DNA from 2 places in the Chromobacterium sp. CCUG 30098 genome. Region 2 is predicted to be linked to the other one. Evidence: riboswitches for the same ligand, from Rfam matches in the RefSeq annotation. Region 2 holds a riboswitch; the other holds the start of a gene.

Region 1 (7,674 bases), on a different contig from region 2:
AAAACAATTTCCCTGCTCGTTATGCGCATCCAGCTGAGCCTTTATTGACCTGGACTGGTCGGGGTCGTAAACCGTTATGGGTTCAGGAATGGCTCGCGGCTGGTGGCAAGCTCGAGTACCTGGAAATTCCTACGGCAACGCCGTTACCGTAACGAAAACTCCACTCGTAAAAATGCCCAGGTGCTCGCCCTGGGCTTTTTTGTAACTACCTCCCGCAATTTATTAAGCACGCTCTAGTGCTTGTTCTTCCCTGGGGTGCATTCTTTTCAGCACGCTAGCGTACTCATCTAGTGTTCGCTGTGGGGGTGTTCTTGGGATCCGTAGCGGCATGAGTCCTATCTGCCTGACGATCGAATCTCTTTGCCTGTCTTTCTCTTCTTTCCCAATGTGCGACCGGTCATCAAGTTCTATGATCGCGATCATTGTGAGGTCTGTCTTGCAGATCACGAAGTCCGCTACTTTCTGGCTCATTGTTCTGCGCAGCCCTTCGTTGTCGAATTTGCTCCCTCCTTCAGTGTCGATAATCTGGCTAAAGGCTACTTGAGGAAAAACGAGGAAGTCAGGTGATAGGCTTTTTGTCAGTCGGTTAAAGCACTCTTGCTCACGTTGCGTGAGCAGAGTTTTCCCCTTGAGCTTGAACCTGGCATTGCCAAATTTATTTGAGCTTGCCTTGTATTCGGGTTCATTTTTTTTTGCCCCGGCTTCTTCTTTTTTTAATTTCAGTTCACTGCTTTTGCTGCTCTTCATGAATGCAGCGACGACTATCAGGACAATGAGAATGATTGCAATCGTTGTCATGTTTTTCTCACGCGTTACGGTAACGGCGATGCTAGACGAATAAACTCTACATGCAAACCCATCTTATTCGTCACCGTAACGAAAATAGAGAGAGGCCACGCCACGGCTCTTTTGCAGACAGTAAAAACGGTGTAGAGCGATTAGTTATGGTCAGCCCCGCGCTCGCGCGCCCGTGGGGGCCCCATGCCGGCGTTTTGTGCCGGCAATGGGCGGAACGGGGACTAGCTCGGCCTTGGCCGAGCGTAGTAGGGCGTTGTGACATGTTTGCATTGCGCCGCCCTGGGCCGCGTAGCGGCCTAGACGGGTGACTGGTAATACCCGTCTTTTTTCTCATTTTGAGAAAACCGGTAGGAGGGCGGCAGCATCGAAACGGCGCTGCAAGGCGCGCCAGGACTGGCTTTTGGTGCTTTTCAACAGAGCGCGTCTTTTTTCTCAAGAATGAGAAAGGGAATGCCGGTGGGATGGCTTGGCTAGCAGCCTTCGTCGGGGTCTATGATCCGGTTCAGCATTGCGCCGAACTTGGCTTGTCGGTGGCAGTTCTCTCGGTAGAAGTCCCGCTCGATCATGAGCCGTTCGATCAGCTCCGCTTGTTGCACGACAAGGCGCTTGGCCCGGCGATAGTCATGCATTAGCGCGATTTCTTCGTAGTTGATGCGCTCGCCCGTGGCTGGGCAGATTAGCGCCTGGCCATCGTTGGCCAGCTTCCAGCCCCAGAACGGGCCGAACTGTGTTCCTAGCACTGTGGACGTTTTGTTGGCCAGGTAGAGATAGGCCAGCTTGGGGACTGGTTTATGTCCAGATCGCCAGCGGCCAACCTCAGCAACGTCTACGCCGATCTCTGCGGCAATTTCCGTTACGTCACGAAAACAAACAGCCCGGACGAGATCGTCAGGGCTGCATGGGAACTCACACCAAGGTAGCTTGCGTTTCATTTTGCTGCGGATAGTTGTTGCTCGAACCCCCAACGATGGAAAGTGTTGTGTTTTATTAACCTGTACAAAAGGACAGGGAATTGAACCATTTGAGCAGGCTGCGGACCCTGCGCCGTATGTTTCTAAGATTTGACATAATATACATTATGCGAACATAAGGGTAAACCAAGGCACCGCCAGAACCCGCCTGAAGCCCACCCCTGGGCTTCAGTGGTTCAATCGCTTTTAGGCAAGCCGCTGATGATAGGCCCAAGGTCCAAAAACTGTTCCAGCATGTCCGCCAGCTTGTCGATATTGGTTTCTCGCAGCGCCGGGTAATCCAGCGCCACGGGTTCTTGCAATCCGGCCCAGCGCAGGATGGCCTGGCAGGCGGCCGGCTCGTCGAAGACGCCGTGCAGATAAGTGGCCAGGATCTGATCATCTTCCGAGCGCGCGCCGTCCGCGCCGCCGTCCTTGAAATGCAGCGCCGGCCGCTGCAGCGCCGGCCCGGCGCTGACGCCCATGTGGATTTCGTAGCCGGTGGCCTCGGCGTGGTCCAAGGTCAGCCGGCCGCACATCCGCGTCAGTCGCTTTTCCGGCGCCAGCGTGGTTTCCATATCCAGCCAGCCCAGTCCGTCGCCGCTGCCCGGTTCGCCTTCCAACCCGTCTGGATCGTGGAGCTTGCGGCCCAGCATTTGCAAGCCGCCGCAAATGCCCAGCACCTTGCCGCCGTAGCGCAGATGGCGGCGTATCGCTTCTTCCCAGCCCTGCGCCCGCAGCCAGGCCAGGTCCGCCAGCACGCTCTTGCTGCCGGGTAGCACGATCAGATCGGCCGGTGGGATGGGCGCGCCGGCGCGCACCAGGGTGAATTCCACTTGTGGATGCAGGCGCAGCGGATCGAAATCGGTGTGGTTGCTGACGCGCGGCGCGGCCGGGGCGATGATGCGCAGCTTGTCGCCGGAGCCGCTCGCGCCGCCCGGCTTGTCCAGGCCCATGCTGTCCTCGGCCTCCAGGTGCAAATCGTGCAAATACGGCAGCACGCCCAGCACGGGCTTGCCGGTATGCCGTTCCAGCCAATCGATGCCGCTATTGAGCAGGCTGGGGTCGCCGCGGAAGCGGTTGATCACCAGGCCGATCACCCTGGCGCGCTCGGATTCCGACAGCAGCGCCAAGGTGCCGGCCAGGTGAGCGAATACGCCGCCGCGCTCGATGTCGGCCACCAGGATCACCGGGCAATCCACCGCTTCGGCGAAGCCCATATTGGCGATGTCGCCGTCGCGCAGATTGATCTCGGCCGGGCTGCCGGCGCCCTCGGCGATGATGCACTGGTATTGCCCCGCCAGCCTGGCGTGGGACGCCAGCACCGCCTTCATCGCCACCGGTTTGTAGTCGTGATAGCCGCGAGCCTCCATATTCCCTATCGCCCGCCCGTGGATGATGACCTGAGAACCGGTATGGCTGTTGGGCTTCAACAGTACCGGGTTCATATCGGTATGCGGCTCCAGCCCGCAGGCCTGCGCTTGCACCGCCTGCGAGCGGCCGATCTCACCGCCGTCCACCGTCACCGCGCTGTTCAGCGCCATGTTCTGCGGCTTGAACGGCGCCACCCTCACGCCACGGCGGGCCAACAGCCGGCACAAGCCGGTGGCCAGCGCGCTCTTGCCGGCATCGGACGTGGCGCCCTGAATCATGATGGTCTTGGCCATGGCATTCCCCCTGCACATAGATGGCGAACAAGGCTTAGAATGGCGGCTTGATTCATTCCGGCCATCCCAAACCCTAAAAATTTGCGCATTGGATACCTCCAAGCGGCGGTCGGCCATTATATAAGGTTGTGTGTTGAATTCCGCATTGTTTCTACCGCTAGCGCTGTTGCTGGACCGCCTGCTGGGCGAGCCGCGGCGCTGGCATCCATTGGTCGGCTTCGGTCGACTGACCCGGGCCGTTGAGCGCTTTGCCTACCCCTCCTCGCCCGATGCCGAGCCCCGCTGGCGCATGCGTCTGCGCGGCGCCCTCTCCGTTTCACTCTTGATCCTGCCTCTGACGCTGGCGGCCTGGCTGCTGGCCCGGCTGCCGCTGCTGTCAGCCATTGTCCCGCTTGTTCTGCTCTACCTGGCGGTGGGCGCCAGGAGCTTGGCTCAGCATGCGGAGGTGGTCAGACAGGCGCTGGCCGACGGCGATCTCGCCTTGGCCCGTGAACGGGTGGGTTGGATCGTCAGCCGCGACACGAGCGAGCTGGATGAGGCCGGGATTGCCCGCGCCACCATTGAGTCGGTGCTGGAAAATGGCTGCGACGCGGTCTTTGCCGCGCTGTTCTGGTTTCTGCTGCTGGGCGCGCCCGGGGCGGTACTGTACCGGCTGTCCAACACGCTGGATGCGATGTGGGGCTATAAGAACGCCCGCTATTTGCATTTTGGCTGGGCCGCCGCCCGCCTCGACGATGTGTTGAACTATGTCCCGGCGCGGCTGACCGCCCTCACCTATTTGCTGCTGGGCCACCCGGCAAGCGGCTGGCGCTGCTGGAGAGCGCAGGCGCCCACTTGGTACAGTCCCAACGCCGGCCCCGTGATGGCGGCCGGCGCCGGCGCGCTGGGCGTCTCCCTTGGCGGCGGCGCGCGCTACCATGGCCAGTGGAAGGAGCGCCCGCCCTTGGGCTGCGGCCCCGCGCCCACGCATCAGGACATCGGCCGCGCGGTGCGCTTGGTCGGCCGCGGCGCATGGCTGTGGGCCGGTCTTTCCCTATTGTGGGCTGTTTTGATTGGAGTCATGCATGCTTGAACACGGAGGCGGCCTGCTGCGCGCGGCCGCTGAATACGGTATTCCGCCTGGGGATTGGCTGGACCTGTCCACCGGCGTCAATCCCAATGGCTGGCCAGTGCCGCCGCTGTCCGCCGACGGCTGGCTGCGGCTGCCGCAGGACCAAGACGGGCTGGAAGCGGCGGCGGCGGAATATTACGGTTGCGGGCAACTGTTGCCGGTGGCCGGTTCTCAACCCGCCATCCAGGTGCTGCCGCGGCTGCGAGCGCCCTGCCGCGTCGGCATGTTGACCTTGTGCTACGCCGAACACCCCTACCAGTGGCAAAGGCGCGGACACCGCGTGGAACGGTTCACGCCGGACGGGCTGGCCGCGAATATTGATCAGCTGGACGTGGTTCAAATCTGCAACCCCAACAACCCCACCGGAGACCGTTTTGAACCGGCTTTGCTGGAAGACTGGCGGCAAAGGCTGGCGGAACGCGGCGGCTGGCTGCTGGTCGACGAAGCGTTTCTGGATGCGTCGCCGCGGGACAGCATGCTCCCCCATATCGGCAAGCCGGGCCTGATCGTGCTGCGCTCGGTCGGCAAATTCTTCGGCCTGGCCGGCGCCCGCGCCGGTTTCGTGTTCGCCCAGGCCGCGCTGCGGCAGGCCTTGGCCGAGGAACTGGGGCCTTGGGCCATGGCGGGTCCGGCGCGCGAAGCGGTGACGCTGGCGCTTGGCGACACCGCGTGGCAGCAATCCATGAGGAGCAAGCTGCTGCGCGATAGCGCGCGGCTGCGGAACTGTCTGGAGCGGCACGGGCTCGCCCCGGCCGGCGGCTGCGAACTGTTCCAGTGGGTTCCCGGCGAGGCCAGCCGGCCCTTGCATCGCCATCTGGCGGGGCTCGGCATCTTGAGCCGTTATTTCGAGTCCCTGCCCAGCTTGCGCTTTGGCCTGCCTAGCGGCGAACAGGACTGGGCGCGGCTGGAACAGGCCTTGGCGGATTGGCGGCGATTGTAATTAAAATCAAAACGCCAGCTGTTCACAGCCTGGTTTTTGTCACGTATCATCCGACCCCATCATGACGGTGCCCCAAAAACCTGTGTGCGAGCTCGCCAGCCAAGATGCGCGGCAGCTCGTAACAGGTTCTCAGAGGGTGAAACGGGAACGCGGTGCAAGACCGCGGCTGCCCCCGCAACTGTAAGCGCAGAGTCCACGCCTAAAGCCACTGGCCCCTAAACGGGCCGGGAAGGCGGCGCCGGACGGCGACGCGCGAGCCAGGAGACCGGCCGTCATACGTGTCGACGCAAGCAGAAACCGGGCGGGGTGTACCGGGGGATACGCACATGCGCCGCTCATGAACACTCGGCGACCTGTGCCCTCGTTTGCGCGACGGAAATCGTCTCCGAGGGCACCATGCATTCATCCACCGCGCCGTCCGCCGGCCGCCGTCTGGCGCAGCACGCGCCGATACTCGCCGGGCTGATCCTGGCCAATCTGCTGGCCTGGGCCTGGGCTTTCGCCGCCTTCGCCGATCACCCGGCCCAACTCGCCACCGCCCTGCTCGCCTATCTGTTCGGCCTGCGCCACGCGGTGGACGCCGATCACATCGCCGCCATCGACAACACCGTGCGCAAGCTGATGCAGGAAGGCCGCCGACCGTCGGCGGTGGGCCTGTTCTTCTCCGCCGGCCACTCCGCGGTGGTGGTCATCGCCGTCGCCCTGATCGTGTTCGCCGCCAGCGCGCTGCAAAGCCGCGTCGCCGGCTTCAAGGAGATAGGCGGCGTTATCGGCACCAGCGTGTCGGCCTTCTTTCTGCTGACGCTGGCGCTGATCAATCTGTCTTCCTTGCGCGCGGTATGGGGCGCTTTCCGCCGCGCCCGCGCCGGCGAGGCCATTTGCGACGAGCAGCTGAATCTGCTGCTGAACAACCGCGGCCTGATCGCGCGCCTGCTCAAGCCCTTGTTTCGCATGGTGACCAAGAGCTGGCATATGTTGCCCATCGGCTTTTTGTTCGGCCTGGGTTTCGACACCGCCACTGAAATCGGCCTGTTCGCCATCGCCACCTCGCAAAGCGCCAACGGCGTGGCGCTGTGGCACATCATGGTGTTCCCGGCGCTGTTCGCCGCCGGCATGGCGCTGGTGGACACGCTGGACAGCATGATGATGGTGGAAGTCTACGGCTGGGCCTTCGTCAATCCGGTGCGCAAGCTCTGGTACAACCTGACCATCACCTTCGTTTCCGTCCTCGTCGCCGTCGGCATTGGCGGGCTGGAGGGCCTGGGCCTGCTGGCGGACAAGCTGCAGCTCACCGGTGGCTTCTGGGACCTGATCTCAGCGCTCAACGACGATCTGGCTCATTTCGGCTACTTCGTCATCGGCGTGTTCCTGCTGACGTGGCTTGCCTCCGCCGCCATTTATAAATGGAAGCGTTTTGACCAACTGACGCCGGAGGCGCGATGAGAACCCACGACAAACACGTGCTGATGTGCACCGGCCCGCGCTGCACGCCGGACGGCCAGGGTTCGGAAGCGATGTTCCTGCACCTGGGCCGCAGCATAGACGCTTGCGAAGGCCTGCGCGCCAAGCGCACCCGCAGCCACTGCTTCGCCGTGTGCAAGGAAGGCCCGGTGATGGTGGTGTATCCGGACGGGGTCTGGTACCGCAAGGTGAATGAAAGCGATATCGAACGCATCGTCTGCCAGCATCTGAAGGGCGGCGTTCCGGTCGAGGAATTGGTGTTCCATAAAACCGGCGTCGGCGACATCGAAACGGAGGCGCAGGCATGAGCGCCGCACTCGCCTTGTTGAGCCACGCCGGCACCGATCTCGCCGCGCTGTCGCGCGCGCGCTGGCCGGAAGACTTCCCCTCCGTGTCTGGCATCTCGCTGCAAGGCATTGCCGACGAGACCGCGATGCAAGCACTGCTGGACGGCCAACTGGCCCAGGCCCGCGCCATCGTGCTGCGCGTGCTGGGCCGCGCCGACGCGATACCCGGCCTGGAGCGGTTGCTGGCCCACGCGCGCCGGCTGCAGACCGCGGTCATCGTGCTCAGCGGCACCGGCGAGCCGGACCCGGAGCTGCAAGCGCTGTGCAGCGCGCCGGTATCGCTGCAGCAGGACGTCCACGCCTATCTGCAGGCCGGCGGCAGCGCCAATCTGGGCGAGCTGATGCGCTGCCTGGCGGACAGGCTGCTGCTGACCGGCTTCGGCTACCAGCCGCCGCTGCC
Region 2 (7,674 bases):
ACGCCGAGCAGGCCGGCCAGAAAGCCGGCCACCGCGCCGCAGGCCAGCAGCGCCAAAATCAGCGGCACGCTCAGCATGCCAGCAGCTGTTCAGTGATATAGCGCCATTCGTCCTCGCTCAGCGGGGTGATGGACAGCCGGTTGCCGCGCTTGAGCACCGTCATCTCCGCCAGCGGCGGGTGTCGGCGCAGCTCGGCCGGGGACAGCAGCCGGGTCTTGCGCAGGAAACGTACGTCCACCGCCAGCCAGCGCGGCGCGTCGGGAGAGGACTTGGGGTCGTAGTAAGGGCTTTCCGGGTCGAACTGGCTGGAGTCCGGATGCGCGGAGGCGGCGATTTCCGCCAGGCCGGCCACGCCCGGCTCCGGGCAGGACGAGTGCCAGAACAGCAGCCGGTCCCCCTCTTGCATGCCGTCGCGCATGAAGTTGCGCGCCTGGTAATTACGCACGCCGGTCCACTCGAACAAGCGTTCGGGCTCGGCGGCGAGATCGTCGATCGAGGTATCGTCCGGTTCGGACTTCATCAGCCAGTATCGCATGGGCAATGTCTGTTAATCAGTCAGGGAAAGGGTTAACGCTTGCTCAATCTTACTGGAAAGATTGCGGCTTAGGCTGTCTTCACCGCCCCGAAAGGGGGTTCTGAAGCGATATGGAAAGGGAAGACCATGAAAACGCATGAAAAACAGCTGGTGATGGGCCTGTTGCTGAGCGGCGCCTTGAGCGCCTGCGTGGTGGTGCCGCCCCGGGCGGCGCCGGTAGTCGTCAGACCCGCGCCGGTGGTGGTGCGCCCGGCGCCCGTCGTGGTGACGCCCGTCTACGGCTATTACGGCGACTACGGCCGCCGCCCCTGGCGCTAAGCCGCGCGCAGATACAGCCAGCCGCCCAGCAAGGCCAGATTCAGCGCCGCGCCGCACCAGAACAGCAGCCGAAACGGCTGCTTGACGGTTTTGTGGCGAAACAGCCGGCGCGCCATCAGGCCACCGGGCCAGCCGCATAGCACACCCAGCCACAGCAGCCGGGCTTCCGGCGTGCGCGGCCCGCCGCGCTCCGCCGCCCGCTTGTCGCGCCAGTACAGAATGAAGCAGAGCAGGCTCAGGCTCAGATACAGCCACGCCACCGCCCACTCCAGCCGCCCCAGCAGGGCCAAGGCCGGCAAAACGGCCAGGAAGACGATGGCTATCGGCATAGGGGGCTCAAAGGCAGCCGGCGCAAACCGGATTCGGTCAGCAAATAATCCAGCCGGACATCCCAGGGCTCGCGCGGCACGCGCTCGACGCGCTGGCAATCGTAGGCCACGCCCACCAGCAAGGGCTTGCCGAACAAGCGCGCGCGCTGGCGGAAGGCCAGCGTGGTGTCGTAGAAGCCGCCGCCCTGCCCCATGCGATAGCCCTCGTCGTCGATGGCCAGCAGCGGCACAAACAACACGTCCAGCCGTTCGGCGCGCAGCGCCGGACCATCGTATTCGGCGATCCGGTAGCGCGGATGCAGATACCAGCGGTCAGCCGCGCCCAGACGGCTGAACCACAGCCGGCGGCCGCGCCGCGGAATCTGCGGCAGATAGACTTCCGCGCCGCGCCACAGCGCTGCGCTCATCAGGATTTCCAGATCCAGCTCCGAACCGGCGGCCAGATAAGCGCCCACGCGCTTGCCTCGCTTGAGCAGCCGCGAGGCGTGACGCGCGATCGCCCGCATCGCCTGCAAACGGTAAGAAGCGCTCAGAGCCTGACGCGCGCGGCGAATTTTCCTGCGCAATGCGGGCTTGTCGACGGGAAACGGATCGGAAACAAGAGAGGGTGCGGTCATGGCAGAGGGGGGAGCCCCCGCGAGTGTCGTTCGGGCAAAATTCGCTTGTACCCTGTTTCCAGGGAGGGCCGCCTGCCAGTCATTTCGGGCGCATCCTCAAGAGGACGCGGCACGCCCATGACTCACGCTGGCAGCCTGAAGCGAACGCATTGGTACAAAGGAATTGTGTGCCTTCACAAACACCGCAGGGGGTACTGACCTTGGTGTTCGCCAGCTGGCTGCGGTTTAAAACAGCGCTTGCTGGCTTTCGCGGAGCGCCTGGTCGGCTGCTTCGCTCATACTGCGTATTTTACGCTGAAACGCCGCCATCTCCAAGCCCTCTCCCACTTTTGTCTTCAACAAATCGTGGGCGATGTTCAAGGCGGCCATGATGGCGATCTTGTCGGCGTCCATCACCTTGCCGTGCTGCTGGATCATTTCGATCTTGCCGGCCAGCAGACGCACCGCCTCTTGCAGCGTTTCCTTTTCTTCCGCCGGGGTGCCGATGGTGAAGGAACGTCCCAGCAGTTCGATTTCAACCTGAGCCACGTCGCTCATTCCGCATCCTCCGACGCCTTGGGCAGGCGCTCGACCAGAGCCGCCACCCGCGCGCGGGTTTCGTTCACTCTGAAGTTCAGCTCCGCATTGTCGCGCAGCGCTTCGGACAGCGCTTCGGCAAAACGGCCGTTTTGTGTTTCAAGTTCGCGAATGCGCGCCACCAACGCCGTCACCCGCGACTCGAGATATTCCAGTTCCTTGTCCATGGCGGCGAGGATAGCCGGCGCTCACTTGGCCGTCAAACCCAGCCGCTGCCGCGCTGTGTCCAGCGCGAGACACAGGGCCGCCGCGCCGTCCACCAGCCGCGGGCCGGGCACGACCATGGCGTCGCCCGGCAAGGCGAACAAGGCGTCTTTGGCCACCGCCGGCAGCGTCTGCCAACGACGCCACATCCGCAGGCTGGCCTCGTCGCCGGCCAGAATGGCCTGCGGACGCGCGGCCACCACGGTGGCGGCGGACACTTGCGGCGCCGGCTGCCGGACATCGCCAAACACGTTGACGCCGCCGCACAAGCTGATCAGCGGCCCCATGAAGCTTTGATCGCTGACGGTGAAAATGGGCGTTTGGCTGACTTGATAGAACACCCGCACCGGCGCGCGCGCGCCGTAACGCCGGCGCAACTCGGCCAGGCGCTGGCGATAACTCGCGGCCGCCTTGCCGGCGGCGACGTCCACGCCCGCCAGCCGCCCCAAGGCCAGCATTTCCTTGGCCACGTCGTCCGGCTGCAAAGGGTGGCTCAGATAGACGGGAATGCCCAGGCCGCGCAAGCGCTCCAGTTCGCGCGGCGCGCCGCCGTCGCGCCAGGCCACCACCAGATCCGGCCGCTGCCGCATCACCGCCTCCAGGCTGAAGCCGGTGAAGCTGCCCACCCGCGGCAAACGCTTGGCGGCGTCCGGATGGTCGCTATGTTCCACCGTGGCCACCAGCTTGTCGCCGGCGCCCACCGCGTACAGCATTTCCGTGGCGTGCGGCACCAGGGTCAGAATCCTTTGCGCCGGCTGCGCCAGCGTGATGGTCTGGCCACCGCCGTCCTGGGCGCTGACCGCCGCCAAGGCCGGCAGCGCGCCCAGCAGCAAGGCCAGAACCGGCGACCGTCTCATGTCTCGCCTTTCAACACCAGCGGCAAGCCGCAGGCCACCAGCGTCACCCGCTGGCAGACCGCCGCCACCGCTTGATTCACCCGACCCAGCTCGTCGACGAAGCATCGGGTCTGGGCATTGGCCGACACCACGCCCCAGCCGATTTCATTGCTGACCAGCAGCACCTCGCCTCGGGCCTGTTCCAGCGCCGCCAGCAGCGCGGCGCGTTCCTGTTCGAAACCAGCGGTGTCGAAACCGCCGTTCTCGTTGAAAAAGCGCATCAGCCACATGCCCAGGCAGTCGACCAAGAGCAGGCCGCCCGCCGCGTCGCGACGCAGCAGCTCGGCGGCCAAGCCGCGGCCGGCCTCCGCTTGCGACCACGCCGCCGGACGCCGTCGACGATGGTGTTCGACGCGAGCGGCGAACTCGGCGTCGCCGCCGCGCAGCTCGGCCGTCGCCAGATAGCAGACCGGGCCCGGGTGGGCCAAGGCCAGGGTTTCGGCGTAGCGGCTCTTGCCGCTGCGCGCGCCGCCGGTGATCAGGTGGGGCATGGGAATTCCTTACTGACTGAAACGAACCCCAAGGAAAACACCCAGTCCGCCGGTGTTGTACCCATAAGCGGTTTCATATTCACGATTGAACAGATTGTCCGCTCGAGCCGTGGCAGTCCAATTTTTGGCAAAACGATAATTGGCAAAAATATTGGTCACGCCGTAACCATGCAGCGCTTTGGCCTCCGAATTAGCCGCATCTCCCGCTCTGCGCGACGCGACTTGCTGCTCCGCTCCCAGCGTCCATTTTTCCCACTGCTTAGCGGCGGATACGCTGGCACTCTGGCGCGGCCGGTTTGCCAACCAATTGCCTGTCTTATCGTCTCGCGCATCCATCAGCGTCAAGTTACCTTGCCAGTCGATACTGAGCCATTGGGCCCCCGCCTCCAATGACAGCCCCCGGATCGTTGTGCGATCCACATTGCTCGGGCGCCATGAATTGAAATCCGTGGGGTCGGTTTGCGCCCACTGAATCAACTGCTCCACTTTGTTCTGGAATAGGGTCAAGCTAGCCGAACGGCCATCTTTTCGGTATTGCAGAGCCAGTTCTGTATTCTTTGAACTCTCCGGCTTTAGATTGGGGTTGCCGCTGCCCGGATAGTACAGATCGTTAAAGGACGGTGCTTTATACCCTGTGCCATAACCTACACGCGCAAGCCAACCATCGGCGAAATGATAGCCATAACCGGCTTTACCGGTCATCTTCCCCCCAAATTGATCATCATGATCGTTTCGAAGGCTAGCTTGCAGAAGATGCTTGCCCAACTCCAACTGGTAGCTCACGAATCCGGCATTGGTGGTGCGGGTGTTTTTGGTATAGATACCATCGCTAGCGATTTTCTGGTCCAAATGGGAGGCGCCCAAAATAAATAAGCCAACCTTGGTATTCAAGTCGTTCTGCCATTGCCATTCGTTCTGCGTTGTCTGAAAAAAGCTGGCACGTCGATCGAAATTGCCGTTATGAAACTCCTCGGACTTGTCCTGACTGCGGGCAAAACGCAGAGTGCTTGTCCAGACATCGTTGAAACGATTTTTTGATTCAACGCTCTGCCCAGTCAGGCGCGACTTGGAGCGATCCTGCCCCTTCCACGCACTGGTATAGTCAATGTCAGCCTCCGCAAAGGTCTGGAATAGACGCACAGTCAAATCATGGCCCGGCAACAAGGTCTGCGTCAGGCTAGCGGCATAGCTATCATTGCGATACCCATCATTGTCCGGGTTGTAGTAATACGTGTTGCGTGAATTCGTCGCCGAAAAACCATCGGACTGAGCGTGCGACAGCTGCAGGCTATAAGCGGTATTTCCTGACTTCCCCGCTACGCCGGCGCTTAGCTTGCCGGTGCCTCGGCTGCCAAACTCAACCCCCGCGTTCCATCGCGGCTCGCCCTCGCCTTTGCGAGTGAAGATCTGAATCACCCCGCCGATGGCGTCTGCGCCGTATAAACTGGACGCAGGCCCCCGCAGAATTTCAATGCGCTCGATCTGGGCCAATGGAATATTCTGAATCGTCGTGGTACCGAGCGTGGCGGAATAAATTCGCACGCCGTCCACCAGCACCACCGTATGGCTATCCTTGTTGCCGCGGATATAGATGCTGCTGGCGCTGCCTGGGCCGCCATTGCTGGCGATAGAAACAGCCGCTTGACGCGACAACACTTGTTGCAGGGTTTGCGCCCCGCTTTCTTCGATTTCCTCGCGCGTGACCACAGTCGCATCGGCTAGCGTGCGCGACAGCGGTTGCGCCACACGGCCCGCCGTCACCACTACCGGATCCCCGGCGAACTCGGGCACATTGGCGGCATAGGCCTGGCCGGCGCAGACCAGCGAGACCAGCAAGGCGCATTGTTGGGGTTTGAACATGAAACACACTCCACATGGAATCTGGCCGCCAGGGCGGCATGGTTAGGAAGAGTGCGAAGAAGGCATGAAAAGGGGGACGCCGCGGCAGGACGCCGGGCCGTCTGTCGGATCGCCTCCCCGCGATACTCCAGTGCGGCCGCCTTCCGGGCGGCCATTGGGCGGGCGCGAGTGTGGTTTCCATGATCGCGCATGCCAGCAGGCCGGTCTCCGGGCTCGGCCTTGCGGCGATGCGCCTTCCCATCCGATGGACAGTGGCCCTTGCATCGCCTGGGCGTTGAGGTTCAACGTCTCGCGCATCGAGCGCGACTCGGTTGAACAGCTTCACACGCCAGGCCTTACCGTTGCGGGGGCAGCGCCGGTCTTGCACCGGCTTCCCGTTTCATCCGCGGCGCTTGAGCCGCGGACACCTGCTAGGTTCCGGATTATACCGGAGAGCATCCCGACGGGATGGCGCCAAAAGAAATATGTTTAGTTAGGATCAAATCGTCCACCGGCTGCGGGTTGCCCCGGTGGCGGGCTATCGCTTAAAGTCGCCGCTGAATCACTCTCTCATCCAGGCTGGAGTTGGCCATCTCATGACATTCATCGATACCTTTCGCTCACCCGATTTCGCCGCCTACCAGGCCGCCCGCGCCCGCCAGGCCACACTCACCAAGCCGGCGGGCAGCCTGGGCAGGCTGGAAGAGCTGGCCTGCCGCTTCGCCGCCTGGCAGGGCAAGGTCTGCCCGGACGCGCTGCGGCCGGCGATCACGGTATTCGCCGGCGATCACGGCGTGACGGCGGAAGGCGTATCCGCCTATCCCTCGGTGGTGACCGGCGAAATGGTGCGCAATTTCGCCAATGGCGGCGCGGCCATCTGCGTGTTGGCGCAAAGCCTGGACGCCAGGCTGGAGGTGGTGGACGCCGGCGTGCTCAGCGACGTCTCCGCGCTGCCCATCGTCCACGCCAAAGTGCGGGCCGGCACCGGCAATCTGGCCAGGGAGGCCGCAATGACGCCGGCACAGGCGGAGGCCGCGCTGGAAGTGGGCCGCCTGGCCGCGCGCCGCGCGCTGGACGGCGGCGCCAATTTGCTGATCGCCGGCGACATGGGCATAGGCAACACCACCGCGTCCGCCGCGCTGATCTGCCGGCTGGCGGACTTGCCGCCGGAGCGCATCGTCGGCCGCGGCACCGGCCTGGACGAGGCCGGCCTGGACACCAAGCGCCAAGTGGTGCGCACCGCGCTGGCCCGCGTCGCCGAGCGCGATTTGTCCGCGCTGGACATCCTGGCCGAGCTGGGCGGCCTGGAAATCGCCGCCATGGCCGGCTTCTATCTGGAAAGCGCCGCGCAAGGCGCGCCGGCGCTGGTGGACGGCTTCATTTCCAGCGCCGCCGCGCTCTGCGCGCTGGCGCTGGAGCCGCGCGCGGGAGATTGGCTGCTGGCCAGCCACCGCTCGGAAGAAACCGGCCACCTGCTGGCGCTGCACGCGCTGAAGCTGGAGCCGGTGCTGGACCTGGGCATGCATCTGGGCGAGGGATCCGGCGCCGCCTTGTGCGTGCCCTTGCTGCAAATGGCCATCCGCCTGCACAACGAGATGGCCACCTTCGCCGAGGCGGGCATCACCGGAAAAGCGGAATGAACCCCTATACCCTGACCCTGTTGCGTCACGGCGAAATCGATCATGAGGGCCGCTTGATCGGCAGTTGCGATCTGCCGCTGAACGCCACCGGACACATTCAGATGGCGCAAAGCTGGCAGCGCATTTGCGCGCTGGCGCCGGTGACGGCGATGGCCAGCTCGCCTTTGCAGCGTTGCCGCGAGTTCGCGGTCCAGCACGCTCTGCACGGCTCGCTGACGCTGAAAGTGGA

The links. A riboswitch is a leader RNA that binds a small molecule or an ion and turns the genes downstream of it on or off. The one in region 2 is predicted to bind cobalamin.
Region 1: linked by a shared signal. The riboswitch ahead of QUG03_RS07925 (HoxN/HupN/NixA family nickel/cobalt transporter) and the one ahead of QUG03_RS14410 (TonB-dependent receptor domain-containing protein) in region 2 are both predicted to bind cobalamin.

The regions. Positions count from the first base shown of each region.
Region 1 is NZ_JAUCGS010000002.1:483,542-491,215, forward strand. Features, by position in the region: gene QUG03_RS07895 (H-NS histone family protein) at 1-152, shown strand, start outside; gene QUG03_RS07900 (DUF2726 domain-containing protein) at 223-798, opposite strand; gene QUG03_RS07905 (hypothetical protein) at 1,269-1,730, opposite strand; gene QUG03_RS07910 (cobyric acid synthase) at 1,946-3,415, opposite strand; gene cbiB (adenosylcobinamide-phosphate synthase CbiB) at 3,546-4,487, shown strand; gene cobD (threonine-phosphate decarboxylase CobD) at 4,480-5,466, shown strand; cobalamin riboswitch at 5,572-5,754, shown strand; gene QUG03_RS07925 (HoxN/HupN/NixA family nickel/cobalt transporter) at 5,863-6,909, shown strand; gene QUG03_RS07930 ((2Fe-2S) ferredoxin domain-containing protein) at 6,906-7,235, shown strand; gene QUG03_RS07935 (cobaltochelatase subunit CobN) at 7,232-7,674, shown strand, end outside.
Region 2 is NZ_JAUCGS010000006.1:14,184-21,857, reverse strand. Features, by position in the region: gene QUG03_RS14460 (sulfite exporter TauE/SafE family protein) at 1-77, opposite strand, end outside; gene QUG03_RS14455 (EVE domain-containing protein) at 71-535, opposite strand; gene QUG03_RS14450 (hypothetical protein) at 662-853, shown strand; gene QUG03_RS14445 (DUF1294 domain-containing protein) at 850-1,182, opposite strand; gene QUG03_RS14440 (5-formyltetrahydrofolate cyclo-ligase) at 1,173-1,748, opposite strand; RNA gene ssrS (6S RNA) at 1,810-1,993, opposite strand; gene QUG03_RS14430 (cell division protein ZapA) at 2,025-2,336, opposite strand; gene QUG03_RS14425 (hypothetical protein) at 2,333-2,542, opposite strand; gene QUG03_RS14420 (cobalamin-binding protein) at 2,564-3,436, opposite strand; gene cobU (bifunctional adenosylcobinamide kinase/adenosylcobinamide-phosphate guanylyltransferase) at 3,433-3,966, opposite strand; gene QUG03_RS14410 (TonB-dependent receptor domain-containing protein) at 3,976-5,826, opposite strand; cobalamin riboswitch at 6,008-6,252, opposite strand; gene cobT (nicotinate-nucleotide--dimethylbenzimidazole phosphoribosyltransferase) at 6,402-7,445, shown strand; gene QUG03_RS14400 (histidine phosphatase family protein) at 7,442-7,674, shown strand, end outside.